DNA from 3 places in the Rahnella sp. PD12R genome. Region 2 is predicted to be linked to each of the others. Evidence: predicted binding sites of a transcription regulator. Region 2 holds the regulator's gene; each other region holds the start of a gene.
What was found. Region 2 encodes CRP, which controls carbon source genes, mostly activating them, when cyclic AMP is high. Its sites were predicted from a motif close to ATGTGANNNNNNTCACAT; they were not measured.
Positions count from the first base shown of each region.

Region 1: a site for CRP is predicted at 5,474-5,491, ahead of ompW (outer membrane protein OmpW). Genes of this name have one in related genera too.
Region 3: a site for CRP is predicted at 2,997-3,014, ahead of rhaS (rhamnose ABC transporter substrate-binding protein). Genes of this name have one in related genera too.

Region 1 is NZ_JAHTMS010000002.1:299,954-310,128, forward strand. Features, by position in the region: partial or broken gene trpD (bifunctional anthranilate synthase glutamate amidotransferase component TrpG/anthranilate phosphoribosyltransferase TrpD) at 1-672, shown strand, start outside; gene trpCF (bifunctional indole-3-glycerol-phosphate synthase TrpC/phosphoribosylanthranilate isomerase TrpF) at 676-2,040, shown strand; gene trpB (tryptophan synthase subunit beta) at 2,084-3,274, shown strand; gene trpA (tryptophan synthase subunit alpha) at 3,274-4,080, shown strand; gene KWG64_RS05330 (BON domain-containing protein) at 4,305-4,619, shown strand; gene ompW (outer membrane protein OmpW) at 4,692-5,324, opposite strand; gene KWG64_RS05340 (YkgJ family cysteine cluster protein) at 5,617-6,018, shown strand; gene KWG64_RS05345 (YciC family protein) at 6,107-6,862, shown strand; gene KWG64_RS05350 (septation protein A) at 6,962-7,501, shown strand; gene yciA (acyl-CoA thioester hydrolase YciA) at 7,580-8,020, shown strand; gene KWG64_RS05360 (energy transducer TonB) at 8,099-8,830, opposite strand; gene KWG64_RS05365 (YciI family protein) at 9,044-9,340, shown strand; gene KWG64_RS05370 (zf-TFIIB domain-containing protein) at 9,515-9,805, shown strand; gene KWG64_RS05375 (YnfU family zinc-binding protein) at 9,922-10,083, shown strand; gene KWG64_RS05380 (YciY family protein) at 10,084-10,175, opposite strand, start outside.
Region 2 is NZ_JAHTMS010000005.1:373,948-384,122, forward strand. Features, by position in the region: gene KWG64_RS12770 (YhfG family protein) at 86-256, shown strand; gene KWG64_RS12775 (putative adenosine monophosphate-protein transferase Fic) at 246-848, shown strand; gene KWG64_RS12780 (aminodeoxychorismate synthase component II) at 940-1,515, shown strand; gene KWG64_RS12785 (aspartate aminotransferase family protein) at 1,683-2,900, shown strand; gene KWG64_RS12790 (hypothetical protein) at 3,133-3,528, shown strand; gene KWG64_RS12795 (YccS/YhfK family putative transporter) at 3,612-5,687, opposite strand; gene crp (cAMP-activated global transcriptional regulator CRP) at 5,749-6,381, opposite strand; gene KWG64_RS12805 (OsmC family protein) at 6,744-7,151, shown strand; gene KWG64_RS12810 (LysR substrate-binding domain-containing protein) at 7,153-8,064, opposite strand; gene KWG64_RS12815 (MFS transporter) at 8,269-9,459, shown strand; gene KWG64_RS12820 (M20 family metallopeptidase) at 9,475-10,175, shown strand, end outside.
Region 3 is NZ_JAHTMS010000003.1:16,195-26,369, forward strand. Features, by position in the region: gene KWG64_RS07160 (ABC transporter permease) at 1-274, opposite strand, end outside; gene KWG64_RS07165 (sugar ABC transporter ATP-binding protein) at 271-1,785, opposite strand; gene rhaS (rhamnose ABC transporter substrate-binding protein) at 1,853-2,845, opposite strand; gene rhaS (HTH-type transcriptional activator RhaS) at 3,246-4,064, shown strand; gene aldA (aldehyde dehydrogenase) at 4,303-5,742, shown strand; gene KWG64_RS07185 (hypothetical protein) at 5,953-7,044, shown strand; gene KWG64_RS07190 (alpha/beta hydrolase) at 7,081-7,839, opposite strand; gene pqqU (TonB-dependent receptor PqqU) at 8,593-10,175, shown strand, end outside.

The DNA.
Region 1 (10,175 bases), on a different contig from region 2:
AACCGCAGCGTGTCCAGCCGTTCAGGTTCATCGGATTTACTGGCCGCTTTCGGCATTCGTCTGGATATGCCAGCGGAAGAGTCCCGCGCGGCGCTGGACGACTTGAATGTGTGCTTCCTGTTCGCACCGCAATATCACACCGGTTTCCGCCATGCGATGCCGGTGCGTAAAGCGCTGAAAACCCGCACGCTGTTCAACGTGCTTGGCCCGCTGATTAACCCGGCGCGTCCGCCGCTGGCACTGATTGGCGTGTACAGCCCGGAACTGGTGAAGCCGATTGCAGAAACCCTGCGCGCCCTCGGTTACGAGCGTGCGGCGGTGGTTCACGGCGGCGGAATGGATGAAGTGGCGATTCACTCGGCAACACAGGTTGCTGAACTGAAAGACGGCGAAATCACCACCTATGAAGTGACACCGCAGGACTTCGGGCTGGACAATTATCCGATCGAATCCCTGCTGGGCGGCGAGCCGGAAGAAAACCGTGACATTCTGGCACGCTTATTACAAGGTAAAGGTGATCCGGCCCATGAAGCCGCGGTAGCCGTCAATGTGGCGATGTTACTGCGTCTTTTCGGCCAGGAAGATTTGAAGCAAAACGCTCAACAGGCTTTAGATGTCATGCGCAGCGGTGAACCGTACCAGCGCGTGACTGCATTGGCAGCAAGAGGATAAGTGATGCAGCAGGAAACCGTGCTCCACAAGATTGTTCGCGATAAGGAAGTTTGGGTCGCGGAACGTAAAGAACAACAACCGCTGGCCAGCTTTCAGAACGAAATAACTCAAAGCCAGCGCAGTTTTTACGACGCGCTTCAGGGCGCAAGAACGGCTTTTATTCTTGAGTGCAAGCAGGCTTCTCCTTCCAAAGGAAAGATCCGCGAGAACTTTGATCCGGTAGAAATTGCCGGTGTTTACAAAAACTACGCATCGGCCATTTCCGTTCTGACGGACGAAAAATACTTCCAGGGCAGCTTTGATTTTCTGCCGCTGGTGAGCAAAACCGTCACGCAGCCGGTGCTGTGCAAAGACTTCATTATCGACCCGTATCAGATTCATCTGGCGCGCTTTTATCAGGCCGATGCCATTTTGCTGATGCTTTCCGTACTCAACGATGAACAATACGTGCAGCTCGCCGCCGTCGCACACAGCCTGAATATGGGCGTGCTCACCGAAGCCAGTAATGAAGAAGAGCTGGAACGTGCGGTGAATCTGAAAGCGAAAGTGGTCGGTATCAATAACCGTGATCTGCGCGATCTGTCGATTGACCTGAACCGTACGCGTGAACTGGCACCCCGCGTGCCGCACGGCGTGACGGTCATCAGCGAATCCGGCATTAATACCTACGGCCAGATCCGCGAACTCAGCCGTTTTGCCAACGGTTTCCTGATTGGCAGCGCGCTGATGTCAGAGCCAGACCTGAACACCGCCGTCAGCCGTGTGCTGCTTGGCGACAACAAAGTGTGCGGCCTGACCCGTGCGCAGGATGCGAAAGCCGCCCATGATGCCGGTGCGATTTACGGCGGACTAATTTTTGTCGACGCCTCTCCGCGTTTCGTGACGCAGCCGCAGGCGAAAGAAGTGCAAAACGGCGCACCGCTGAAATACGTCGGCGTATTCCGCGATACGCCACTGGCTGACGTCGCGCAAACCGCTCAGGCGCTGAATCTCACCGCCGTGCAACTTCATGGCGATGAAGATCAGGCGTATATCGACGCCCTGCGCAGCGAGCTGCCTTCTGCGGTGCAGATCTGGAAAGCGCTGAGCGTGAAAGACACGATGCCGGCACGCAATCTGAATCACGTTGACCGTTATGTTCTCGATAACGGTAAAGGTGGAACAGGGCATCGTTTCGACTGGAGCAAGCTGGCCGGGCAAGACCTGAGCAATGTTCTGCTGGCCGGTGGCCTGAGCGCAGATAATTGCGTCGAAGCCGCGCAACTTGGGTGTGCGGGTCTGGATTTCAATTCAGGCGTCGAGAGCGAACCGGGCATTAAAGATGCGGGTAAAATTACCGCCGTATTCCAGACATTGCGGGCTTATTAATTCCCCGCAGTGACGCAAAAATTGACAGACAGGATGGAATCACATGACTTTACTTAATCCCTATTTCGGCGAATTTGGCGGCCAGTACGTCCCGCAAATTCTGATGCCTGCGCTGGTGCAGCTGGAAGAAGCTTTTGTCAGCGCGCAGCGTGACCCGGCGTTTCAGGCTGAATTCATCGATTTACTGAAAAACTATGCAGGCCGCCCGACGGCGCTGACATTGTGTAAAAACCTGACCGCAGGCACTAAAACCAAGCTGTATCTCAAGCGTGAAGATCTGCTGCACGGTGGCGCACACAAAACAAACCAGGTGCTGGGTCAGGCGTTGCTGGCAAAGCGCATGGGCAAGACCGAAATCATCGCTGAAACCGGTGCCGGTCAGCACGGTGTGGCATCCGCTCTGGCCTGTGCCCTGCTCGGCCTGAAATGCCGGATTTATATGGGCGCGAAAGACATTGAACGCCAGTCACCGAACGTGTTCCGTATGCGTCTGATGGGCGCTGAAGTGATCCCGGTTCACAGCGGTTCTTCCACGCTGAAAGATGCCTGTAACGAGGCGCTGCGCGACTGGTCTGGCAGCTACGAAACCGCTCACTATATGCTGGGAACCGCTGCGGGCCCGCATCCGTATCCGACGATTGTGCGTGAATTCCAGCGCATGATTGGCGAAGAAACCAAAGCGCAAATGCAGGAACGCGAAGGCTGTCTGCCGGACGCCGTGATCGCCTGCGTCGGCGGTGGCTCTAACGCCATCGGCATGTTTGCTGATTTCATCGATGACACCAGCGTGAAGCTGATCGGTGTTGAACCGGGCGGGCTGGGTATCGAAACCGGGCAACACGGCGCGCCGCTTAAACACGGACACGTTGGTATCTATTTCGGGATGAAAGCCCCGATGATGCAAACCTCAGAAGGCCAGATTGAAGAATCTTATTCCATTTCTGCCGGTCTGGATTTCCCGTCTGTCGGGCCGCAGCATGCTTTCCTGAACAGCATCGGCCGCGCGGAATATGTGTCGATTACCGATGATGAAGCGCTGGACGCCTTTAAAGAATTGTCCCGCCATGAAGGGATTATTCCGGCACTGGAATCTTCACACGCGCTGGCTTATGCGCTGAAACTCATCAAGGAAACGCCAGAGAAAGAACAAATTCTGGTGGTGAATCTTTCTGGCCGCGGCGATAAAGATATTTTCACCGTACATGACATCCTGACTGCCCGGGGAGAAATTTAATGGAACGTTATCAGCAATTATTTAAGCGTCTGGAAAGCAAAAAAGAAGGTGCCTTTGTTCCCTTCGTGACGCTGGGCGATCCGGGCGTTGAACTGTCGCTCTCTATTATTGACACGCTGATTGAAGCCGGTGCCGACGCACTCGAGCTGGGCATTCCGTTCTCTGATCCGCTGGCCGATGGTCCGACGATTCAGAACGCCAACCTGCGCGCGTTTGCCGCCGGTGTGACGCCAACGCAATGCTTCAATATGCTGGCGCGCATTCGCGAAAAACATCCGGATATCCCGATTGGCCTGCTGATGTACGCCAACCTGGTGTTCCATAACGGCATTGAAACTTTCTACCAGCGTTGCGCTGAAGTGGGCGTAGACTCCGTACTGGTTGCCGACGTGCCGTTTGAAGAATCTGCCCCGTTCCGTGCGGCGGCGTTACGTCACGGCATCGCGCCGATCTTCATCTGCCCGCCGAATGCGTCAGACGATCTGCTGCGTGAGATTTCCTCTCATGGCCGCGGCTACACCTATTTGCTGTCACGCGCCGGTGTGACCGGGACGGAAAAACGCGCCCTGACACCGCTGAATCATCTGGTGGATAAACTGCGTGAATATAACGCAGCGCCGCCTTTGCAGGGCTTCGGTATTTCTGAACCTTCACAGGTGAAAGAAACGCTGGCCGCCGGTGCGGCGGGTGCGATTTCCGGTTCCGCGACGGTACGCATCATCGAGAATAATCAGCATCAGCCATCAGAAATGCTGGCTCAGCTTTCCCGTTTCGTCAGTGAAATGAAAGCCGCCACCCGCGCATAATCACAAGCGTTTCGGCGAACAGAACCTTATTCAATGCCTGACTAAGGTTCTGTTTCTTTTAAATTCTTACGTTTTTTTTCTCCATTCGATTTGTATAAACCCCGCCAATAATCCAAACTAAAATCACTCGGCAAATCAATAACAATACGGGTGCTCGAAGTATTGTTTGCCTGAGTCTGAATCGGGTGACTTTTGGTTTTATAACAAAGCATGGAGAGTTATTTATGAAGCTATTCAAGACATTGTCTGCTTTCTGCATTGCCGCTGTGGTCGTCATGGCCGTGGCTGCCTGCGCACCGACAAAAAAATCTGAAGGCACGGGTGGTTACATCGATGACACCGTAGTCACCACGAAAGTCAAATCCGCCCTGCTGGCCGATAAGACCATCAAATCACGGGAAATCAGCGTTGAGACCTTCAAAGGCCGCGTTCAGTTAAGTGGTTTCGTGACGTCAACGGCAGATGCAAACCGTGCGGTAGAAGTCACGCGTGGCGTGGCGGGTGTACGTTCCATCGAGAACGATATGCGACTGAAATAATCAGAGATCTTTCTGATGAAATGCGAAGAGGCGCCAGAGCGCCTCTTTTTTTATGCAACGTGACACGCAATATCAGAAACGATAGCCGACGCCAAACATAAAGACCCATGGATCAATCCGGGTGTTGATGTTTTGCTGCTCGCCACCCGCTTTGAATTTAACTTCTGTATCGATATCCATCCACCAGACGGACATGTTGATCAGCCAGTTATCATCCAGGTTATAATCCAGACCCGCCTGCGTGGCCACGCCCCAGGAATCTTTCACGCTCAGATCAGAAAGCCCGGCATCACGCCCGGTCTGGTTGAAATTCGTATCGTAGAACGTGGTGTAGTTGATACCCAAACCGAGGTACGGACGCAGTTTGTCACGCTTATCCCCGAAGTAGTATTGCGCCATCAATGACGGCGGTAACTGTTTAACTTCAGCGATTGTTCCGGTGCTATTCAGACCGACTTTATGCTGGAACGGCGTCGCAGCCAGCAGTTCCATCCCGATGTTGTCGGTGAACATGTAGCCGAGCGTCAAACCCATCTGCGTGTTGTTATTGATGTTAAAAGAACCCAGCCCCAGCACGTTGTCTGAACCTTCGGTTGGACGAACGGTTGCTGTCCCTACACGAACAATCACATCCCCTGCTTCATGTGCGCTCGCGATTGCCGGAAATGCCGCTGCTGCCACTAATGCCCAATATGCTGCTTTCATTGTCCCTTCCCTTTGTATGGTTTATTTATTGGCCGCGCGAATGATACCTACTCTTTGGTACGGTTTGATCAATGCGGGATCACATCTTTAAAACAATTTTCCAGAAATTGCATCTTTCTCAATCCGATCTAAATCTCTAAAAACAAAGGAATTGATCTGCATCAAAAACGAGGGGATTTTGCTGTTTCATGAAAGCCCGAAATTTCAGTTGCTAAAAAAAATGCCGCTGCGTAATTTGCATGAACCCTGTTGGTTTTGGTTTGGTGCCGTAAGGAGTCGGTAGCTTCCCAAGATGAGCGAAATTAATAATCCTTGTATGACCTGTGGCGCATGCTGCGCCTATTTCCGTGTTTCATTTTATTGGGCTGAATCTGAAGAGGCTGGCGGCGTTGTTCCGCAGGCACTGACAGAGCAAGTCACGCCTTTTTTGAGCTGCATGAAAGGCACCAACAGCAAGACGCCTCGCTGTGTGGCTCTGGAAGGGGAAGTGGGACAATCGGTTTCCTGTTCTGTTTACCTTAACCGCCCGACACCCTGCCGCGAGTTTGATCAGTCGGGGCTGAACGGTGTCGCCAATACGGCCTGCGATCGCGCACGTGCGCGTTACGGCCTGCCGCCGCTGGATGTGGATTTACCGATGATTGATGTCGGGGCTTTCACGCCAGTGCTGGCAGAGGTTCATCAGGCTGACTGACAGGAAGTCAGCGCAAAAGTATCGGCGGGGGCCTATTACAGGTTACAATCCCCGCCTTGTTATTTTTAGCTTGTGCCAAGGAGCGTCCATGTCTATCACGGCCAGTACGTTGTACCGTGACAGTTATAATTTTTCGCGTAATCAGCTGAGTAGCGTTTTCGCGCTTTCCCTGCTGGCCGCATTAATTACCGTCATATTGAGCTGGATTTTAAGCCCGTCAGCCGATCAGCTTGATGCTATCGGGCAACTTATGAACAACATGGCGGGCATGAGCGTCGCCGATATGATGGGTTTCATTGAACAACAGGTCACGCCGGAACAGCAAAGCGCCATTTTCCGCTACAGCATTGCGGCGCTGTTCTCAACGCTTGCCGGAAATGTGATTCTGGTTGGCGGGATCCTGACGCTGATCCAGCTGGTTTCACAGGGCGTGCGCGCCAGCGTAACCCAGGTGGTGACCGCTTCTTTGCCTGTGTTGCCGCGCTTAATCCTTTTGCTGTTCGTCTTCAGCGTGATGTTCCGTCTCGGTCTGGCACTGCTTTTCGTGCCTGCATTTCTGATTGCCATTGCCTGGTCAATGTCGCCAATCATCGCCTGTAAAGAGCAGGTCGGGATGTTTAAAGCCATGCGCCTGAGCACCCGTCTGGCCTTCAGCCATGTGCGCCTGGTTGCGCCGGGCGTTTTGATGTGGATTCTGGCGCAGGTGGTTCTGATGCTTTTCGTCGGCGCGTTAAGTGCGTTGAATCCGATGATAAGCGCGGTGATTTTCGGCGCGCTCAGCAATGTCATCACGGCATTTATCCTGATTTATCTGTTCCGTCTTTACATGAAATTACATGTTTAATAGTGACATAACTTTTTAAGGGGCGCTCCGGCGCCCTTTTCTTTTGTCCGGTAAATGATTCCGGTATAGTCATCACAAACATAAAACATGGAATGAAGTATGAAGCAGCTCCTCGATTTTCTTCCCCTGATTGTCTTTTTTGTGGTTTATAAGCTTTACGACATTTTTGTCGCATCAGGCGCGTTGATCGCTGCCACTGCGCTGGCGTTAGTCATCACCTGGGTGATGTATCGCAAAATTGAGAAAATGACGTTAATCACCTTCGCCATGGTGGCTGTTTTTGGCACCCTGACGCTGGTCTTCCATAATGATGAATTCATTAAATGGAAAGTCACCGTCATTTACGTTCTGTTCTCCGGCGCTTTACTGATAAGCCAGCTGGTTCTGAAAAAGCCTCTGATTCAGCGCATGTTGGGCAAAGAGCTGACGCTTCCCGACCACGTCTGGAATAAGCTGAATGTCAGCTGGGCGATTTTCTTCCTGCTGTGCGGTCTGGCAAATATCTACGTGGCTTTCTGGCTGCCACAGAATATCTGGGTTAACTTCAAAGTGTTCGGGCTGACTGTTCTGACGCTGGTCTTCACGCTGCTCAGCGGCATCTATATTTACCGGCACATGCCGGATGATGAAAAAAAATAAGCATTCTTCTGCACGGGCCTTCTTTTGAAGGCCTTCGTTGTTTTGAATAAAACATTGATCACTGTGAAGCAATCAAACATGAACGAAAAACAAAGTTTACCCAATGGTGAAATGGTACTGCGCACGCTGGCCATGCCGGCTGACACCAATGCAAACGGCGATATCTTTGGCGGATGGCTGATGTCACAGATGGACATGGGCGGCGCGATCCAGGCGAAGGAAATCGCTAAAGGCCGCGTAGTGACCGTTCGTGTGGACGGCATGACGTTCCTCAAGCCAGTAGCGGTAGGTGATGTGGTGTGTTGTTATGCACGCTGTATTCGTACCGGCAACAGCTCGATCACCATCAACGTTGAAGTGTGGGTGAAGAAGGTCTCCTCTGAGCCTATCGGACAGCGCTACAGAGCCACTGAAGCGGTGTTCACGTACGTTGCGGTAGATGAGTCTGGAAAATCCCGCCAGCTGCCTGATGGCCGCAGCAATTTCAGTGTCGATTCTGGCGGTGTTTCTCAGGATTAAACAGAACACGAACAGTATGAAAGACAAAGGTCGCCATGAAGGCGACCTTTTTTATGGAGCAACGGGCACGATGCCGCTTTATTCGACGGTGGTGCCGCCTTTGATTTTGAACACCAGGTTAACCACTAAGTTGCTGGCGGCCTTCGGTTCGTAACGCCATTTCCCCATCGCCTGTTTCACTTCACGCTCAAACATATTGCGCGGCTCAGCGGAAAGGACGCGGATATTTTGTACGCGGCCATCACCGTCGACATCAAACTGCACGCGGACACGCCCTTCGATACGCAGCGCCAGCGCACGCGCCGGATACATGGGTTCACCACGTTGCAGCGGTCGCGGCCCGGTATTGCTCTGGGCATTGGTGGACGCAGGTGGCTGGCTCACTGGCTTCGTCACCGGCTGATTGCTGGTGACGGGCGCGGTTTGTACCGTTTGCGTTGGTTTTTCTACCGGACGTTCAACCGGTTTCACTTTTGGCTTCACGACCGGTTTTTTCACCGGCTTAGGTTTAGGCTTCGGCGGTTCCGGGATCACAACCGCTTCCGGCGGCGGCGGAGGCTCTGGCACCACTTCCGGTTCAGGCTCAGGTTCCGGCGGTGTTGGCTCAGGCTGTGGTGGCGGCGGAGGTGGCGCAAAGTCAGCCGGGTTGACCATCGTCACACTCATGACTTTTTGTTCCTGCGTCGGCAACTTGATTGACTCACCGACTGCCATGTACAAAACACCCGCAATAACAGCAACGTGCAAAGTGACAGAAAGAACGGCAGGCAACGTAACCTTGCGGATAAATCTAAACTTTTTTAGCGGCATAATGATTCATTTTCCCCGTGAAGCCGCAAGTTTAAATGTAAATAGCAATCATATTCAACACCGAGATGACAACTATTCTCAAATAACCTTTGCTTTGATCCCACGCAAAGCACTTTCCCCGGGCTTCAGGTTTAGCTATGTTGATTCTGCAAAATGATCTGACTGCCGATGGCGGCCAGAAATTGCTCAATAAAAACCCATTAAAGGTGACTCATGCTTTACGTTATTTATTCTGAAGACGTTTCCGACTCACTGGAAAAACGCACGCTTGCGCGCCCGGCGCACATCGAACGTCTGAAAATATTACAGGAACAAGGCCGCGTCCTGATTGGCGGCCCGACACCGGCCATCGACAGCGAAGATCCGGGCGCTGCGGGAATGACCGGTTCCCTGCTAGTCGTCGAATTTGAAACGCTGGAAGCCGCCAAAGTGTGGGCTGACGCTGATCCGTATGTTGCCGCAGGTGTCTACAAATCGGTGACGGTGAAACCGTTCAAACGCGTATTCTGATTTCCGGCGGGCAGTCTCATGCTGCCCGCCTTCTGCTTATCTGCGCTTCATCCCTGCCGCTGCCCTTCTTTTAAGCAACTTTACTTTTGCTTACAGCAATTGATTGTCTAAATATCCGGTTACCTGAACATTCACTGCATCACTTATTAATCAATACCGAGCGGAGAGCCCGATATGCAATGTCCTGTATGCAAAGAAAGTCAGCTGGTTATGTCAGAACGTCAGGGGATAGAAATCGACTATTGCCCGGATTGCCGTGGCGTCTGGCTGGATCGGGGAGAGCTGGATAAAATCATCGAGAAATCCGCTGTGATTCAGCAGACGGAACGCCCTTCCGCACCGCGCTATGAAGAACCTGCGCGCCGCGACGATCACCGCCATCACAGCGAGCATAACAATCGCGGGCACTATTCCTCACAAAAGCCGTATAAAAAGAAGAGTTTTCTTTCTGAGCTTTTCGACTGAGTAACGGAAAGCGCGCGCCGCAGCAGAAACGCTCTGGCGCCATTTCTCCAAAGCCGTCACATTGCTTTCATCCGTTGTGTGTTAGGATGCCTACCCCTGCCCACGAGGTAAGCACTATGTCATTCTTCGACGGATTGAAGTTTCTAACCAGTACGACCACGAAGGTCACCTGCCCGGAATGCGGTTACGTTTCTGAACAGATGAGCGCTAAAGTTCGCAAAAACTCCACGCTGGTGTGTAAAAAATGTGGCGCGCTGTTTCAGCCTAAATCCCGCTAATCACGCATTCCATTCGTAGTTCACGGCATACAATGACAAACGCTGATGTTGCTGATGATGAATCTGACGAATTCGGTAGATGTGACGATAGC
Region 2 (10,175 bases):
GGCACTCAGCCGGGTGCCCTTTTTTCTCTGTCTATACTTACCTTCACAAGGTATGCGCCCGAATGGCCATATCCGGGGAGGAAATATGGCGAAAAAAATGACCCTCAGACAGCAGGAAAAACTCTTTCGCGAACGTCAGCGGGAGAACTTTCAGGCCAGCAGCCTGCTGGACGGTTTGCAGGTTGAAGCCGTTACGCTGGATAACGAACAAATTTCACAGCGTTTGTCCGAGCTGAGGAGGCACTATGAACGATAAACTCGTGGCGGGCGCCGATCCTTACTACTATCCCGGCATTAACGTTCTGAAAAACAGCCTCGAAATCCGCGAGGAACATCGCCTGTTGCAGGCCGAACTGGCTTTCACCGCACTGCGCGCCGCCGCCATGCCGCTCGGCCCGGCCACCATGGGCTTACCGCATCTGTGCGCTATCCATCTTTCCCTGTTCCAGGACATCTATCCGTGGGCGGGCAAGTTCCGCGAAATCGATATTTATAAAGACGATACGCAGTTTTGCCATTTCGGATACATCGAAAATGAAGGCAACGCGCTGATGCAGGAACTCGAAGAAGAGGCGTTTCTGGTCGGATTGCCGCCCGATAATCTGGCAGAACGGCTGGCGCACTATTACACCGGCCTGAACCTGCTGCATCCGTTCCGGGAAGGTAACGGGCGCGCGCTGAGAATATTCATCGAGCAGCTGGTTATCCACGCCGGTTATGACATTGAGTGGGCCAACGTCGGGCGCGAGCGCTGGCTGGCCGCCAACAAAACAGCGGTGTTTGGCGATGAAACTGAACTGGTGGCGATTTTTAATCAGGTGATCAGTGAAATCGATGATGCACATTAGCCGGCGCACTTTGACCAACAAAAAGGCTGAAGCCCGCACGTAAAAATGCGTAGAATTGCCCGGTAAATTTTCGACTTTACCGGGACTGACCATGCTGCTGCTGATCGACAACTACGACTCGTTTACCTACAACCTCTACCAGTATTTTTGCGAGCTGGGGGCAGAGGTCAGCGTGGTGCGTAACGATCAGCTGACGATTGCGTATATCGAACAGCTTTCCCCGTCACATCTGGTGATTTCGCCCGGCCCGTGTACGCCGGATCAGGCGGGGATTTCCCTGCAAGCCATCACCCATTTTGCCGGTAAACTGCCGGTTCTCGGCGTCTGCCTCGGGCATCAGGCAATGGCGCAGGCGTTTGGTGCAAAGATTGTCCGCGCCCGCCAGGCCATTCACGGCAAAACCTCTCCCATCCGCCATACCGGCAGCAGCGTTTTTAGCGGGCTGAATAATCCGCTGACGGTGACGCGCTACCATTCGCTGGTGATTGCGCCCGAAACGCTGCCCGATTGCTTTGACGTCACCGCGTGGACTGAGCGTGAGGGCCAGCGCGACGAAATCATGGGCATCATGCACAAAACGCTGCCGCTGCACGGTGTTCAGTTCCATCCGGAAAGCATTCTCAGTGAGCAGGGGCATCAGCTTCTGGATAATTTCCTTAAAATCTAAACACTTAATTGCACGGTAAAAATTACTTACGCGACAGGGGCGATTTCCGTTTGCCTGCGTGTGATTTTTTATGCATATTTTGTGATTATATTTTCACATTCATTGCGGCTGTGAATTCCAGTTCATCGTAACAACTCACTGGTAAAAATCAGAAAGGGAGAAGGGTTATGGCAGAAAAAGCAGCGGTAGATCGGGGTACGTTCGATAAAGTGATTTTGCCGGTTTATTCACCCGCGAAATTTATTCCGGTGAAAGGCAAAGGCAGTCGCGTGTGGGATCAGCAGGGCACCGAATACGTGGATTTCGCGGGTGGGATCGCGGTGACTGCGCTGGGCCATTGCCATCCGGCGCTGGTGAAAGCGTTACACGATCAGGGCGAAACCCTGTGGCATGTGAGTAACGTGTTCACCAACGAACCGGCGCTGCGACTGGCACAGAAGCTGATCGACGCGACCTTTGCTGACCGCGTATTTTTTGCCAACTCCGGCGCAGAAGCCAACGAAGCCGCATTCAAACTTGCGCGCTATTACGCTTCGCATCGCCACAGCCCGTACAAAAGCAAGATTATCGCTTTCCATAACGCCTTCCATGGCCGCACGTTGTTTACCGTTTCCGTGGGTGGCCAGCCAAAATATTCCGACGGCTTTGGCCCGAAACCGGCTGACATCGTGCATGTGCCGTTCAACGATCTGGACGCGGTAAAAGCGGTGATCGACGACCATACCTGCGCCATTGTCGTGGAGCCGGTTCAGGGTGAAGGCGGTGTAATGCCCGCCACTCAGGAATTCCTGCAAGGGCTGCGCGAGCTTTGCGACAAACATCAGGCGCTGCTGGTGCTCGATGAAGTGCAGAGCGGCATGGGCCGTAGCGGTAAGCTGTTCAGCTATATGCATTACGGCGTGACGCCGGACATTCTGACCACGGCGAAAGCCCTGGGCGGTGGTTTCCCGGTTAGCGCCATGCTGGCAACGGAAGACGTTGCATCGGTGATGGAACCGGGCAAACACGGCACCACCTACGGCGGCAACCCGCTGGCCTGCGCCGTCGCCGAAGCCGCGCTGGATATCATTAATACACCTGAAGTGCTGGCCGGTATTAACGAACGCCGCGAGAAATTCATCAGCGCGCTGGATGCCATCAACCAGAAATATTCTGTCTTCAGCGAATTCCGCGGCCAGGGGTTGCTGATTGGCGCCGAGCTGTCGGACGCCTTCAAAAACCGCGCCGGAGAGTTTCATGCCGCCGCCGCTGAGTTCGGGTTGATGATGCTGGTGGCGGGCCCGAATGTGATGCGGTTTGCACCATCACTGGTTATCGACTTCGCGGATATTGAAGAAGGGATGGGGCGCTTTGAGAAAGCTGTGGCAAAAGTTACAGGGGTTTAGGCTTTAGCAGCCGGCTTTATTTAAAAAAATATATAGATCGAGAATATTTCGGTTTTTCACTCACCGTGAGGGTTATGACCGAGAATATTTCGGTTTTTCATGTGCGGTGATCGCTCAGCGGCTCGCGCCGAAACCGACCAAGAGAGGGAAGTGCTTTCCCTCTCTTGGATCTCTCCCCGCTTTTTCAAACAAGCGCTGCCGCTGGCTGGCTATGTTTCAGGAGCCACATCTATTGCCGCAAAATCCCGCCGCTGCGCGGTTCCTTCCAGTCGGATTACAAACCGCGCGAAAAGATACGCGGTTTTCCACCTCTCCTTTCAGCGTGATTTTTGAAAGCGGCCAGAGGCTGACCCCAATTCAAAATCATGCCGGTTTTAATCTTTTACAAAGGCAATCTGGCGCACTCAAAATCCAGCTGAACGGAGCGGCTTCGAGACCAGAGGCTCGAAGACCGAGTGAAGGCAGCACGAAGTGCCTGGATTTGCGCCACACGCGGATGTTCCAGAATATGTCCATCGATCCAGCGAAAGCGCTTATTGAAAAAAAAGCGTGGGAGATCAAAGAGGGAGGCGCTTTCCTCCCTCTTTGTCGGTTTCGGCGCAGCGGGTTAAGTGATCACCGTACGTGAGAAACCGAAACCTTCTCGATCCAGCCCTCACGGCAAGTGAAACCCAACCCTCAAACAGGGGATATAAAAGGGGATCTCCCCTTTTACGCCCGCCGCGTCAGCCAGATCCCGTGGTGTGGTCTCTGCTTCCACGCCAGTGACGAAATGGTATGCATCACACTCAGGTGCGAAATCATCCTCCGCAGATGGCGCTCCATTTCGGTCAGCGGCATATCCGGGTGCAGCTCCGGCGCATTAAACAAGGTGTTCTCACTACCAGGCCCGTCGTAAAGCAACCGCTGCTGGCAGCTTTGCAGCGCGATTTCGCAGGTCTGCAAATACTCCGTCGCCAGCTTTTCCGGCAGCATGTAATGCTCGCGCGCGAGAATGGTCATCGCGTTGATGTGCTCAACGACAAACTGACTGTGCGTGACCCACAAACGCATATCCGCCAGATAATGCGAGTTAAAACCCGGTTCCTGCATCGCCTGGCTCAGCGAGGTGAACAGCTTGTTGTGCGCCTGATTGACCTGCATACGGGTGTACGCAAGTTGAGAGGCGTCGGGATTTTCTTGCAGAATCAGCCGGATGGCGTCCTGATAGGTTTCCAGCGCCTGATGGGCGTTCTGGCGCATCAGGCCACTTTGCCATTGCGGCCACAGCCAGATGCTGCCGCCGAAGGCCAGCGCGCAACCGATCAGCGTATCAATCAGGCGCGGCACCAGAAAATGGATGCCGTTCATCGCCAGCAATTGCAACGTATAAACTGCGGTCACCGTCATACCGATGACCGCCAGACCGTAGTTCTTGCGCAGCACGGTATACGACACCAGCGTGATGACCAGCATGCAAATCAGCGTGATGCCTTCCGGCAATTCCAGCCTCAGTAATCCGGCGGCAATCAGCAGACCGGCCAGCGTGCCGAGTGCACGGTGCTGGATACGCACACGCGTGGCGTTATAACCGTTCTGGCTGACCAGCATGATGGTCAGCAAAATCCAGTACGGCTTGGGCAGATTGAAGAAAAGCCCGAGGCTGCTACCGATCGCCAGAATCAGCCCGAGGCGCGCGGCATTGCGCAGGGCGGAGGATTTAAAGGACAGGTAGCTTTTCACCGCAGGCCAGAAAGGCAGGCGCGGCTGGGAGTTCATCAGATCGCGGCGGTACAGCGGGCGTTGCGTCCGCAGCAGTCGCGCGATACGGCTGAAATGGTAATAACAGAACTGGCCGACCGGATTCTGCGGGTTCTGCGCCGCGATTTTTTCCAGCGCCGCCAGCTCATTCGCCATGGTGAAGCGTTCGGAAAGGCGATGGTAGAGAATATCGTCCGCAATCACGCGCAGACGGGCGGAAATCACCTGCGCATTCCGGCGGATCACCGCTTCGGCGTGGCTTTCTTCCACCAGTTTTTGCACTTCTTCCGGCTGATGCAGGCTGACCGTAATGTGCTCCTGCAAATCGAGCGCCACCTGAAAACGCTGGAACAACCGTTTGTGGTGATGATGATGTCCATGCTGCGGCAGCATGTGCAGTTGCTGATACAACAACGCAATCAGGTCGATAACCTGCTGCTGGCGTTTGAGCAGCGGCGGAAGTGCAGTTTCCGGATCGGTATGTTGCGTCAGCAGGCTGTACTTGGCTTCGAAATAATCGGCCAGTTGCAAATACAGCTGGCTGAGCGTTTCGCGCATCGGTTGTTCTTCGGAAATACGGAACCACGCCCAGTTAAACAGCCCGTACCAGGCGGTGCCGGCGGCAAAAAGCGCGGGTGCCTGCCACATTGGCCTCACGCCGACCATACTCAGCGTAAAGATGGTGGCCACCAGCGCGCCGGGCAACAGGCGCGCATGCAGCGGACTGATTTCACCGGTGACGCCGAGCAGCAAAGCCAGCGTTAACATGATGAGCGGCAGAGGAATGTGCCAGTTTTCGAGCATCACCTGTAAAAGGATACTGCTGACGGCAAACAGCGAACCGCCGATAATCAGGCGTTTGAAAAAGCGTTTGTGCGGGGTATCAAGGCCGGCGACGTTGCAGCAGGCCGGGCACAGGGAAAACAGCAGGCCCATTTGCAGATTGCCAAACAGCCAGCAAATACCGACAGGCAGGCACAACACCAGCGTCTGGCGCAGCGCGTAGTTAACTTCGGGATGATAGAACAGTCTTCGCCATAGCGTCATGGGTAAAGCTTAGCCCATAAAAAAGGCGCGACAGTAAGCTGTCGCGCCAATTCCTGAGGGATTAACGTGTGCCGTAAACGACAATCGTTTTACCGTGTGCGGAGATCAGGCTCTGATCTTCCAGCATTTTGAGAATACGTCCGACTGTTTCACGTGAACAACCGACGATTTGGCCGATTTCCTGACGGGTGATCTTGATTTGCATCCCGTCCGGATGGGTCATTGCATCAGGCTGTTTAGCCAGATTAAGCAAAGTTTGCGCGATACGGCCTGTTACGTCGAGGAAGGCAAGGTTGCCGACTTTCTCTGACGTCACTTGCAGACGGTTTGCCATCTGCGCGGAAAGACGCATCAGAATATCCGGGTTTACCTGAATCAGCTGGCGGAATTTTTTATAAGAAATTTCAGCCACTTCGCAGGCAGTTTTAGCACGAACCCAGGCACTGCGTTCCTGCCCTTCTTCGAAGAGTCCCAGCTCGCCGATGAAGTCACCTTGGTTAAGGTATGACAGTATCATTTCTTTGCCTTCTTCATCTTTAATCAGGACGGCAACCGACCCTTTCACGATGTAGTACAGCGTTTCGGCTTTTTCACCTTGGTGAATCAGCGTACTTTTAGAAGGATACTTATGTATATGACAGTGAGACAGGAACCATTCGAGAGTCGGGTCTGTTTGTGGCTTGCCGAGAACCATTTGCTATTATCCTCTGTTGTTATCGCTGCCCAAAATCACAGGGCTCAGAGTTCCCTGTACGGCACTTACTTTAAAAAGCGCCCTTTCAGCATATAACTCCCCAGAAATGCTGCAAGCGGATGTCGGAGTGAAACAGCCTGATTATTGCTGTTAACACCGTGGGTTCTGTTCTTAAACCGCAAAAACCGTCACCGCAATTTACTGGAAAGTATGTTTCGGCTTTGTTTGTAACACAGGTTTGCAATGCTGTCTTCTGTTGTCTCGCTTCAGCATGATGGCGATCGGGTTACGTTGCCAGTTTTTGGGTGAAAGGGTAGTCTGAGGGGAAAATTTGACGAATTTATCCACCGGGAGAAGAGCACATGCACGCACGCGTAAAATGGGTAGAAGGGCTGACGTTTTTAGGTGAGTCAGCGTCGGGCCATCAGATCACAATGGACGGTAATGCGGGCGACAAAGCCCCGAGCCCGATGGAAATGTTGCTGATGTCGGCGGGCGGTTGCAGCGCGATTGATGTGGTGTCTATTTTGCAAAAAGGCCGTAACGACGTGCGTGACTGCGAAGTGAAACTGACGTCTCAGCGCCGCGAAGAAGCACCGCGTCTGTTCACGCACATCAACCTGCATTTCATCGTCACCGGCAAAGACCTGACGGATAAAATTGTGGAACGCGCGGTCAGCCTGTCTGCGGAAAAATATTGCTCTGTATCCCTGATGCTGGGCAAAGCCGCGACGATCACCCACAGTTTTGAAGTCGTGAACGCCGAATAAGTCACGACCAGCGATACGACTGGCACTGACTTCGCAGTAAATCCAGAAATCGCCGCGCAGCAAATGTCAGCGGCGATTTCTGCGAATAGAGTACGCAATATTCCGCTTCCGGCAGCGTATCGATATTGAGCAGGCAAAGTCTTTCCTGCAAGCCGAACGGCGCGCGCATCGCCTTCGCCACAATCGTCAGATAATCCGACTGCAACACCATATTCAGCCCGCACACCACCGAATCCGTTCTTACCGGCGTTTCACCGGCTGGCGCATTAAAGCCGTTCATCGAAAGCTGAATCTGCTGGTAGTAACCCATATCCGTTTCCGGCAACACCCAGCGCGCGCCCTGTAATTCTTCGAGCGTGGTGGCACCTGCCAGCGGATGCCCTTGCCGCGCAATCACGCCAAACGGCGCGCTAAACAGCGGTTCACGCACCAAATCTTCCAGCGGAAAACCCGGCCCGGCGGTCCCGACGGCAAAATCGAGTTTCCCTTCACGCAGCGCCGGTAACAGCGTCGAAAGCTGGCCTTCCTTAATCAGCAGTTTGGACTGGGGAAACTGCGTTTTGAATGCTTCATTGAGAGCCGGAAACACCGTCAGCGCCAGCAGTGATGAAAACCCGATAGCCACCGAACCCTGCGAATACTGATTGATCTGCCGGATCTCATCCGCCGCGCGTTCAAGTTCTTCGAGAATAAACTGCATGCGCTGCGCAAAGGCGCGGCCGGTTTCCGTCAGCGCCATGCCCTGATTGCCGCGCACGATAAGCTGAGTTTCAAGCGTTTGTTCCAGTTCCCGCAAGGTTCTGCTGACGGCGGGCTGCGACTGATTCATCGCCCGCGCCGCGCCGCGAATGCTGCCGCTGCGGATAACCTGCTGGAAAACCTTGAGTTGCTGCAATTTCGGTAAATAACGCATGTCGCCTCGCTTGAAAGCCCTATCAGTAAAAAGCATCACCTACCCAAAAATTGCATCTTATGGCAAACCTGTAAAGCTGATAGCTTCAGATTTGGAATAAATAATGTGTTGTTATTCAGTTGATTACGTGATGCATGTCGCATTTTACTATTCGCCCGACAGTGAGAACTTCTGACGCGGTGATAACAAAAAGGGATATCCGCTATGAAAAGTCGTTCCCTGATGATCTTCCTGCTGTTCGTCGGTTATGCGGTGGTGTATATCGACAAAACGGTGATGGGGTTCGCGCTGTTGCCGATTGAGCGGGAATTTAACCTGCAACCGGAGCAGCTGGGTTACATCACAGGCATTTTCTTCCTGGCCTATTCGCTGTTTCAAATTCCTGCTGGCTGGCTGAATGACCGATTCGGCTACAAGAAAGTACTCGGTATCTCGCTGTTTTTGCTCGGCGGGTTCGCGCTCTGCTTCGGTTTGCTGGGATTCGGCCTCGGTTTACTGGTGACGTTTCGCTTTCTTTCCGGCGTCGGGCATTCCGGTTATCCGTGTTCCTGCGCCAAAGCGGTGGTCTCGAATTTTGATGTCGGGCAGCGCACTTTCGCGCAGTCCGTATTGCTGTCATCCGCCGGTCTGGCGATGACCGCCGGGCCGCTGATTGCGGTGTACGCACTCGATACGCTCGGCTGGCGCGGCTCTTTCTCCATTCTCGGCCTGCTGGCGTTTGCGATTGCCGTCGCGATTATCATTTTTGTGCCGAATCCCCCGAAAGCAGAAGCCCGCACCGGCGTGGCGACCGGCTACCGTGAACTGCTGAAAAACCCGATTGTCGTGCTGCTGTTCGTATCCATTTTCTGCATCAACATTCCGTCCTACGGCCTGATGGCGTGGCTGCCTAAATATCTGGTGCAACAGCGCGGAATGTCGCTGGACGTTTCCGGGCTGGTGGTCGCCACCGGCGGAATGGGGATCTGGATTTCCTCTCTCGCGACCGGTTGGCTGGTCGGCCGTTATATGCAGGGCAAAGAGCCGAAAGTGATTTTTTGCAGCGCACTGCTCAGCGCGCTGTGCATCTGGCTGGTTTACACCTCCGCGTCGGCGGTGACCGCCGGGCTGTTCCTGTTCCTCGGCTACATCTTCCTGATGGCGGCGTTTGTCACGGTGTTTACGCTGCCGATGAAACGCCTGCCGCCGGAAGTGATGGGTGCCGCAATGGGGGTTATCAATACCGGCGGAACGCTCGGCGGATTCGTGGCGCCGATTGCGATGGGCTATCTGATCACCGTGACGCACGGGTATTTTTCGACATTTGTTTTTCTGGCGCTGGCGATGGTGGTTGCCGGGCTGGCCATTTTGCCGCTGACCCTGAAACCGCGCGCAGCGTTGCGCGACGTGGCATAACTGAGGAGAAGTCTGATGACATTTAATTTTGAAGCGATGCTGGCGGAAGTCAAAGCGGACGTTGTGCGCTGGCGCAGACATATTCATGCGCATCCTGAGCTGTCATTTCAGGAGCATAAAACGGCGGATTATATCGCGGAACAGCTGGAAAGTTTCGGCGGCCTGACTCTGACGCGGCTGACACCTAACAGCGTGGTTGCCGATCTCAAAGGCGCTTATCCGGGGCCGACGTATGCGCTGCGGGCGGATATCGACGCCTTGCCGATTCAGGAAGAAAACGACGAGCCGTTCAGTTCGACGGTGCCGGGCGTCATGCACGCCTGCGGCCATGACGCGCACACCGCGATGTTACTGGGTGCGGCGAAAGTGCTGACGCAGTGTCAGTCCGCGCTGCACGGCTCGGTGCGGTTTATCTTCCAGCACGCGGAAGAATTACCGCCGGGCGGCGCACAGGAACTGGTGGATTTAGGCGTACTCGACGGCGTGGAGAAAATCTTCGGTCTGCACGTTATGCCGAATTCTCCGACGGGTGAGGTTGGCCTGAAAGAGGGCGTGTTCTGCGCGTCCACCGATAACTTCGACATCACGATTACCGGCAAAGGCGGGCACGGTTCGATGCCGCATTTGTGCATTGATCCGGTGGTGATTGGCGCGGAAGTGGTGACGGCGCTGCAAAACGTCGTGGCGCGCCGCATCGATCCGCTTCAGGTGCCGGT
Region 3 (10,175 bases), on a different contig from region 2:
ACCACACCGGAATGTCAGGGTGATGGAAGTTGATCAGCGCAACAATCATGCCGGTGAGCGCCAGATTGGCGGCCATCGACAAATCAATACCTTTAGTCAGCAGCACCATCATCTGGCCGAGCGCGAGAATGATCAGAATCGAGGTGTCGTTGAACATCTCAAGCAGGTTTCCGGCGCCGATAAACTCCGGTGAGCGCGCGCCGACGCCGAGCACCATCAGGACAATCACCACCGCCAGCAACAGCTCACGGTACTTGAGTAAATTCTTGATCATGCCGCCTCCTCGCCCGCGCCGCTGGCGGCACTGACAATCATTTCGGCGGTCGCGTCACCCGCGTTGAATTCCGCCACCATCAGCCCTTCGTGCATCACAATAATCCTGTCCGCCATGCCCATAACTTCCGGCAATTCGGAAGACACCATAATCACCGCCAGCCCGCGTCCGACCAGCTCGGACATAAACTGGTGCACCGCTGCTTTCGAACCGATATCAATCCCTTTGGTCGGTTCATCGAGAATGATGATGTCCGGCTGCGTCGCCAGCCATTTTGCGATCACCACTTTTTGCTGATTACCCCCGGAGAGCGTGCCCACCGGCTGTTTCCAGCTCGAGGCTTTCACCTGCAACCGGCGCGCATAATCGTCAGCCAGCGCCCACTCTTTTTTATCATTGAGCACGCCGCGCGGGTTGAGCTGGCTGAGCTGCGGCAGGCTGATGTTCTGGCTGATCGGCAAATCGATAATCGCGCCCTGTTTCTGGCGCTCTTCCGGCACGTACACAATGCCCGCGCGGATGGCCTGAGAAGGGCGGGTGAAATGATGTTCTTTGCCATGGATCAGAATCTTGCCGCCGCCCGGTTGTGTCACGCCAAACAGCGCCTGCATCAGCTCGGTTCGTCCCGCGCCAACCAGCCCGTAGAATCCGAGAATTTCGCCCTTGCGCAGTGAGAAACTGATGCCAGAAAATTCGGTCGGATGGCTGAGATTCTGCACCTGTAACACCGTTTCACCCGGTTCGCAGTTCACTTTCGGATACGCCTGGCTGACTTCGCGCCCGACCATCATCTTGACCATCTGCGGCTCGCTGATATCACAGATTTTGCCGGAGCCGACATAACTGCCGTCGCGCAGCACCGTGTAGTAATCGGAAATCGCGAAAATCTCGTCGAACTTGTGCGAGATAAACAGGATGGCTTTTCCTTCATGTTTCAGGCGTTCGACAATCTGATAAAACTCCACGATTTCATGCTGCGACAGCGCCGCCGTCGGTTCGTCGAGGATCACCACCTGCGCATCAAACGACAGCGCGCGGGCAATCGCCACCATATGGCGCTGCGCGATGCTCAGTTCTTTCAAAATGGCATGCGGATCGATGTTCACTTCCAGACGTGTCAGAATATCGCGCGCCTGCTGATGCATCGCCGGCCAGTTCAGGCGCTTAAAAATCCCGCCGTAAACGTAGTGGCCGACGAAGATATTTTCGGTCACGGAAAGTTCGTCAAACAGCACGGTTTCCTGATGGATGGCGGTAATACCGACTTTGTGCGCGGATTCCGGATTGGGCAGTTTTATCGGAATCGCTTTATAGCGCAGCTCGCCTTCTTCCGGCTGATAAATGCCGGTCATGACTTTCACCAGCGTGGATTTACCCGCGCCGTTTTCGCCAATCAGGGCCGTCACTTTTCCCGGATACAAATCCACATGCACGTTATTCAGCGCCCTGACACCCGGAAAGACCTTGCTGATGCCCTGTAATGACAAAAGCGGAGTCGTGGAATCTGTCATTTCGTTTCCCCTGTCTGGCTAAGCACAACAAAACGGCTCACCGCAAAACGATAAGCCGCCGTCAGGATCAGAATAATTTCGAAAATTTGTCGATGTTGCTGGCGTCATAAACAAACGGTTCAGCCATCGCGCCGCTGCCGTCCGCGTCCAGTTTCACTTTGCCTAAACGCCCCATGCTGGCTTCGGTTTTGGTGGCGGTGCCTTTGACCAGATCGTCGGCCAGATAGGTTGCCGCGTAGCCAAGATCAATCGGGTTCCAGATGGCAAAACTCTTGGTCGCGCCGGATTTCACCGCGCCCGCCATTTCAGACGGCAGACCGAGGCCGGTGACGTAAACTTTGCCGATTTTGCCCTGATCTTTCACCGCCTGTGCGGCGGCCACAATCCCGACCGAAGACGGGGAAATAATGACTTTCAGATCCGGATAAGATTTCAATAAGCCGATAGTTTCGCGATAACTTTTATCTGACAGATCATCGCCATATGCCACAGTCACCAGATTGACGGAAGGATACTTTGGCAGCACCTTTTTCATCTCGGCAATCCACAGATTCTGGTTGGTCGAGGTCGGTGTGGCGCTCAGTATCGCGACATCCCCTTTTTCGACATTCAGCGCTTTCAGTGCATCGGCGGCCAGTTTGACGTTGGTTTCGCCAATCAGCGCATTGTTGGACGGATTCAGGTGGATCTGACGGCCCTCTTTGGCGACGCCGGAATCCCAGGACACCACTTTAATGCCGCGCTGCATGGCTTTTTTCAGCACAGGCACCAGCGCGTCCGGGTCATTGGCGGAAACCGCAATCGCATCAACGCCCTGTGCAATCAGGCCGTTCAGCACTTCAATCTGCGCTTCGGCGGTGGTAGTGGTCGGGCCGGTGTAAATCACTTTCACATCGCCCAGCTCTTTCGCTGCCTGCTGCGCGCCAACGTTTGCCGCTTCAAAGAAACCGTTGCCCAGTGACTTTGCCACCAGCGCAATTTTCACTTCTGCCGTTGCCGCGCCTGCCAGCAGGATGCTGCTCGCGATCAGGGTGAGGCTCAGTACGTGTTTTAATTTCATTGTTTGTACTCCGCATAAGTCTGCATAAAGTTTAACGACCCAAAATTGCCGACGCGCCAGGCGCATGATCACGACTCTAGGAGGTTGCTGAGGATCTGACCTTTCCGCGAGTGCCAGTTCTGCGCTAACTATGGCAAAGCTGCAAAGGTTTAAGAGAACAACCTCACAAATTGATAACAATCTTGTGTAGACCCACGGAAATGCCCCGAAAAAAACCGATTTCGGGCCGGGAAAAACCGCACTGAAAGAGGGCGTAAACCAGCGTCATACGCCGGATTGCGCAAGATTGTGCCGGGAAAGAAAGGTTTTGTTCAAAAGCGGCTGGCAGATCACAATTTCAGCCCGATGGCGGCGTGAGTGACGACTAAGATATTACGATAATGTTAATAAGGAGTCGGAAATGACCGTGTTACGCAGTAGTGATTATTTCCCTTCAGGAAATTTCCCGGTCGCCATTGAACCCCGTTTCCCGCAGGAAACTTTTCCTGAGCATCATCACCAGGATTTCAACGAAATTGTGCTGGTCGAGCAGGGCACCGGGACGCACGTTTTTAATGACCATCCGCTGATCCTCAGCGCAGGCAGCGTCTGCTTTGTGCGTCACTGCGACCACCATCTTTACGAAGATACCGACAATCTGCATCTGACCAACGTTCTGTACCGTGGCCCGAATGCGTTTCGTTTCCTCAATGGCGTCAGCGATTTATTGCCGCAGGAAGTGGATGGCATTTATCCGGCGCACTGGCGTATCAGCCCGAATCTGGTGACGCAGGCCAAAACGCTCATCGACCTGCTGGCGCGCAAAACCGTCAGCCAGACGCCGGAATCGCAGGCTCAGCAGGAGCTGTATTTTATGCAGCTTTTATTGCTGCTGCGTCAGGGCAGTCGTGATGTTGGTTATCGCGGGCAGGGTGGCGACCTGAATAATTTGCTGGACTGGATGAACGAGCATTATGACGAAGAGATCAACTGGCCGGTGCTGGCGGAACAATTCTCCATGTCCCTGCGCACGCTGCATCGCCAGATGAAACAGCAAACCGGCTGCACGCCGCTCAATTACCTCAACCGCCTGCGCCTGCTCAATGCGCGCAACATGCTGCGTTTCAGCGACAGCTCGATAACGGACATCGCCCATCAGTGCGGTTTCTGCGACAGCAATTATTTCTCAACTCTCTTTAAGCGCGAATTTGGGTATGCGCCCCGCCACGTCCGCCAGTAAATACCCTTCATATTTCGAGCTACAATTTTGGGTATTACGAAGGAAAATACTCAATTTGCAAAAATGTTATGTCGGGCAGACCGACCATGACATTTTTGCCATTTCTCAAAACGAACTGGCAATCACGGAAAGGTAAAAACGTCACGGATAGAACAGGCTGTTAGAACTTTACAAAAAAGAGCTTATTTTTTAACAACTCGTTCATCATCCCTCTATCCGTTCTTTGGAGATTTCTGACATGGCCACAGTTCAAAAACGTATGTACATCAACGGCGAATTCGTTGAAAACACCGGCGGCAAGTGGATTGACGTGGTCAATCCGGCCACAGAACAGGTGATTTCGCAGATCCCTGAAGGCTCTGCCGAAGACGCGAAAAAAGCCATTGATGCTGCCGAAGCTGCGCAGCCGGGCTGGGAAGCCTTGCCCGCGGTAGAACGGGGTGTATGGCTGCACAAAATCGCCGCCGGGATCCGCGAACGTGAAGCCGAACTGACCGAAACCATTATTGCGGAAGGCGGCAAAACCTACGGCCTGGCGCAAACCGAAGTGCTGTTTACCGCCGATTATCTCGATTACATGGCCGAATGGGCGCGCCGCTACGAAGGCGAAATCATTCAGAGTGACCGGCCAAACGAAAACATCTTTGTGTTCCGCAAAGCCATCGGCGTGACTACCGGCATTCTGCCGTGGAACTTTCCGTTCTTCCTGATTGCGCGCAAAGCCGCACCGGCGCTGATCACCGGCAATACCATCGTGATTAAACCGAGTGAAATCACACCGAATAACGCGGTGATTTTCGCTGAAATTATCCACAAAATCGGCCTGCCAAAAGGCGTGCTGAACATTGTGACCGGCTACGGGCCAACCGTTGGACAGGAACTGGCCGCCAACCCGAAAGTCGGAATGGTCAGCCTGACCGGCAGCGTCGCCGCCGGTATCGCCACCATGACCGCCGCCGCGCAGAACGTGACGAAAGTGTCGCTGGAGCTGGGCGGTAAAGCCCCGGCCATCGTGATGGACGACGCGGATTTGGATCTGGCGGTCAAAGCCATCGTCAGTTCACGCGTGATCAATACCGGGCAGGTGTGTAACTGTGCGGAACGTGTTTACGTGCAGGAAGGCGTGTACGACGAATTCATTTCGCGGATCAGCGAGGCGATGAAAAAAGTGACCTTCGGCAATACCGCCGAGCAAAAAGAGCTGGATATGGGGCCGCTCATCAGCGGTGCAGCGTTAAAACGCGTCGAGGACAAAGTGGCGAAAGCCGTTTCACAAGGCGCAAAAGTGCTGCTGGGCGGCAAACGTCACGGCGACAAAGGCTTCTTCTATCAGCCGACGGTGCTGGTGGATGTGAAACAGGACATGCCGATCATGCACGAAGAAGTGTTCGGCCCTGTGCTGCCGGTCGCGACATTCAAAACGCTGGAAGAAGCCATCGCGATGGCCAACGACAGCGAATACGGGCTGACGTCTTCGATCTACACCTCCAATATCAATACTGCGATGAAAGCGCTGAAACAGCTGAAGTTCGGGGAAACCTACATCAACCGCGAAAACTTCGAAGCGATGCAGGGCTTCCATGCGGGCTGGCGCAAATCCGGCGTCGGCGGCGCGGACGGCAAACACGGCTTGCAGGAATATCTGCAAACCCACGTCGCGTATCTGCAATTCCATTAATTTCCGCATGAAAACAGCCGGAGCCGGGGAAACCGGGTTCCGGCTTTTTTTATCTCATGAACTCTGCCATTAATCCCTCAAAATATCCGCTTAAAATAACTTCGATAAATAAAACAAATCCTATCTGATACAATGAGTAATTAGAATCTGATGCACCTAAGGTCTGCATCATGCGTGTCCTGAATACATCCTGCGAGCGAGCACGACAAAATGAGCGTGATACAGAGCCTTATCAAACAAGCATTTGGAACCGGAAACAGTAATGAAGCCGCGAGCTTTCTGGCGAGCGCCTGTAACCGGATGAAGGCGATGGACAAAACCACCATCGCCCGCGAGGTGGAAAGTGCGCTGAAAGGCGTCAGTTTCGGCCGCTCTGATGCAGATAAGGCAAAGGTCAAAACCGTTTTTAAAGACACCGCCGTCACGCTGGAAAGACTGGCCTCGCTGGAAAAACAGGTACGCAGTCTCACCAACGAACTTGCCGTTGCGCGCAATAAACCGGCCACCGTTAATTCTGCCAGTGGTAATACAGAAGAAATCGGGCGAATGAGGGATGAAGCATTTCGCCTGAATGCCCGGATTTCTGAGTTACAACGTCAGGCTGAAATTCAAAGGATCCAGCACGCGGATGAACTGGCGCTGCTCCGTTCACGTCAGCGCAACGCCGGGGCTTCGACCTCGGTTGAGCTGGATGCCGCCAATAAGCTGATAAGCTACACCGGCAGCCAGATGGCTGCGATGGCTGCCGCGCGCGATAAACTGCAACAGCGTTTAAATCAGATGGAAAGTGATACAGAACACCGCGTCGGCGAAGAAGAAAGTAAACGCCATGCCGCTAACCGTCGCGCCGATGGCAATTACGCGCTGCTCGAACAGCAAAAAGAACTCACTTCCGAGGCGAACCGGAAAATCACCCAATTGCGCGTCAGCCTTAAACGCGAAGAGTTTGAAGGGCAGTCGGCGAAAGAGAATCTGGTGAAATTGAAAAGGCTGCTGGCTGAACGGGATGACGAAAACGCCCGTTTAACCGAAGGTTTTCGCCAGAATGAAGAAGATTGCGAAAGGTTAGGCAACGCGCTGGAACGCACGCAGCAGGAGTTCGCGGCGTACAAAGCTAAAAAAGAACGTTTCAGCCGATGGATCCACATGCCCGGTGCCATGATGGGCATCGCCGTCTCGGCGGTCATACTCTATACCGGCGCCCAGCCGGGACATCTCTATGACAGCCTCGCCCCCGCCGCCTTCCTCGGCTGCGTGGTGTACGCGCTATCGCACATGATCGCGTACAGCCGAAAAGCATAACCTCCGTAAAAGCCGGTTCTCACCGGCTGATCAGGCTTATTTCACTGCGCCTTTCGCCGCCTGTTCGATCAGTGCGGCCACTTCTTTTGGATGTGACTCGTACACTGAATGGCTGGCGCCCGCGATTTCAACGGTGTGGCTGTGAGCGCGTTTGGCGTACATCCGTTCTAAATCCGGGTTAATGATCTTGTCGGACTTCGCGACCATGTACCAGCTTGGCTTCACCTTCCATGCCGGATCCGGGATGTTGGCGGTGAACACGCTGGCGGATGTCAGCATCTGTGCCTGCGCTTCGAATTCGGCTTGTTTAAGAGGTAAATCGGCGGCGAAGTCAGCCGGGAAATTCGCCGGGTTGATGTAAAGGAAACCGTCCGGCGTTTTGGCAAAAGGGTGCGCGGAGTTTGGGAATTTCTTGCCGTTTATCGCTTCGGTTTCGCCGTTATCCAGGGCATGCGCCGCGATATAAACCAGCCCCGCGACGTGCGGATCGTTACCCGCTTCCGTAATAATCGCGCCGCCATAGCTGTGACCGACCAGGATCGCCGGGCCGTCCTGCATATCTAAAATACGTTTGGTGGCGGCGACGTCTTCCGGGAACGACGTCAGCGGTTCCTGCACCAGCGTCACTTTATAGCCGTCATGCGTCAGGATGTCGTACACCGGACGCCAGCCCGAACCGCCGACAAATGCGCCATGAACCAGCACGATATTTTTGACCGGCGCGGCCAGTGCAGCCTGAGAACCGAACGCGGCTGCGGCGGCAACCAGTAATGTAGAAGCTAAACGTAAACGCATGGCATGACCTCTTTGCTTTAAATCAGAAGGAACATCGGATGTGTGATTCACTCTGAGCCTGCGGCTCTGACAGGCGGGTGACGGCTTCATGACAAAAACGTCATGTGTGAAAACGTTTTCCCCCAGCAAATCCGCGCGTCACCCGTCATCCGGTTCTATTTGTTTTGTAAAGGCAGGGCGTGGCCATATATCGGAACATTGCGCGTACGAAAATGCCGCGACTTATTCCCGCTTGCGCAAATCGTGGTCTATATTCATTCAGTAAGCGGAATTTTCTGAGGGAAATGAAACAGGATATTCCGAATTATGAGGCGCTGTCTGAACAGAATTTATCGTGTTCTCAGGCTATGCAGGTTTTTTATAAATTACTTTTTAATCAATGCCTTGAATTTACTGTAACCGCTACCATGAAAAATAATTAATAACCCCGTGGTTATCGGGTTAATTTTCATGTGAAACAAGCCGTTTATTTCATATGGGAGAAAAAACGCCACTGGTTGTATATACACGCAGGTTTTGCGCGGAGATTTAAAATGAGATTGGCCCTCAGATGTACTCTGCGTGCGGTATTTTGTTAAAAAGTTATATTTGTAAAGTTGCGTATGTACTAACAGGAAGAAAAAAACTATAGTGACGCCCTTCACCGCTCTCAATCAGATTGGTCGATTTGTGTCTACTTCTAATGTCTAAAATTGAGATGTGCGTCGTCTTTTTTGACTCAGCCTTTTAACTTAAAACAAAAGAACTCATAAAGTGAACGCCAAAACCTCTGCTTTTATCATCACGTTTTTATCAGTTTTGAACCCGGTTTCAGTCAGTTACGCACAGTCAGCGTCGGGCACTTCCGCGAAAGATTCTGACGATTCGTCAGATTCTTCTTCGCTGATGGTCATCAGGCGTGAAAGCACCGGCGGATTATCCGAGCTGGATACCCCTGCGGCAGTCAGCGTGATTGATGGTGACGATTTCAGAAACAGCAAAGCGCAGGTCAACCTGTCTGAAAGCCTCGGCAGCGTTCCGGGTTTACAGGTTCAGAACCGCCAGAACTACGCGCAGGATTTACAACTTTCCGTTCGCGGATTCGGCAGCCGTTCCATGTATGGCGTGCGTGGCGTGCGCATTTATGTTGATGGCATTCCGGCCACCATGCCAGACGGGCAGGGGCAGACGTCTAATATCGACCTGAACTCGGTCGACCGCGTGGAAGTGCTGCGCGGCCCGTATTCGGCGCTTTACGGCAACTCCTCCGGCGGCGTGGTGAACGTGGATACTCAAACCGGTTCCCAGCCCGCCAAACTTGAGGCCGGTACTTATTTCGGCAGTTACGGTTCTTTCCGTAACAGCGTAAAAGCCAGCGGCGCAACCGGCGACGGCACGCACGCGGGCGATGTGAATTATCTGATTTCCGGTTCGCGTTTCACCACCGACGGCTACCGCGACCACAGCGGTACGCAGAAAAATCTCGGTAACGGCAAACTGGGCGTGCGTATCGATGACGCCAGCACCCTGACGCTGATGTTTAACAGCGTGTCCGTGGATGCGAACGATCCGGGTGGGCTGACCGAATCCGAATGGCACGACAACCCGAAACAGGCGACCCGCGCCGATCAGTACAATGCGCGTAAATCGCTGGATCAGACGCAAGTCGGCCTGCGCTACCAGCGTCAGATGGGCGAGAACGACGAGTTCAGCCTGATGACCTATCACGGCGAACGCCATACAACGCAATACCAAACTATTCCTGCCGCGTCGCAGAAAAACCCGCTGAACGCAGGCGGTGTGATTGTGCTGGAGCGTAAATATTCCGGTGTGGATACCCGCTGGAAACATGACGATCAGATAGGTTCCGTGCCGTTCTCCGTCACCGGTGGCCTGGATTATGAAACCATGACCGAGCGTCGTTTCGGTTATGAGAACTTCGATTCTGATGGCGATCTTGGCGTGAAGGGCAATGAACGCCGTAACGAAAAGAACGTGATGTGGAACCTGGATCCGTATCTGCAAACCACGTGGAACCTGACGCCACGCTGGACGCTGGATGTCGGCGCGCGCTACAGCACCGTTAATTTCGATTCGACGGATTACTACATCACCGGCAGCAACCCGGATGACAGCGGTTCACGCCGTTATCACAAACTGTTGCCGATGGCGTCCCTTAACTTCGCGGTGACGCCAACGCTGAATACTTATGTCTCCGCGGGCCGTGGTTTTGAAACGCCGACCATTAACGAGCTTTCTTACCGCACTGACGGCAAGTCTGGCCTGAACCTGGATCTGCAACCGGCGACCAGCACAACGGTTGAAGTCGGCAGCAAATGGCGCGTCGGTAACGGTTT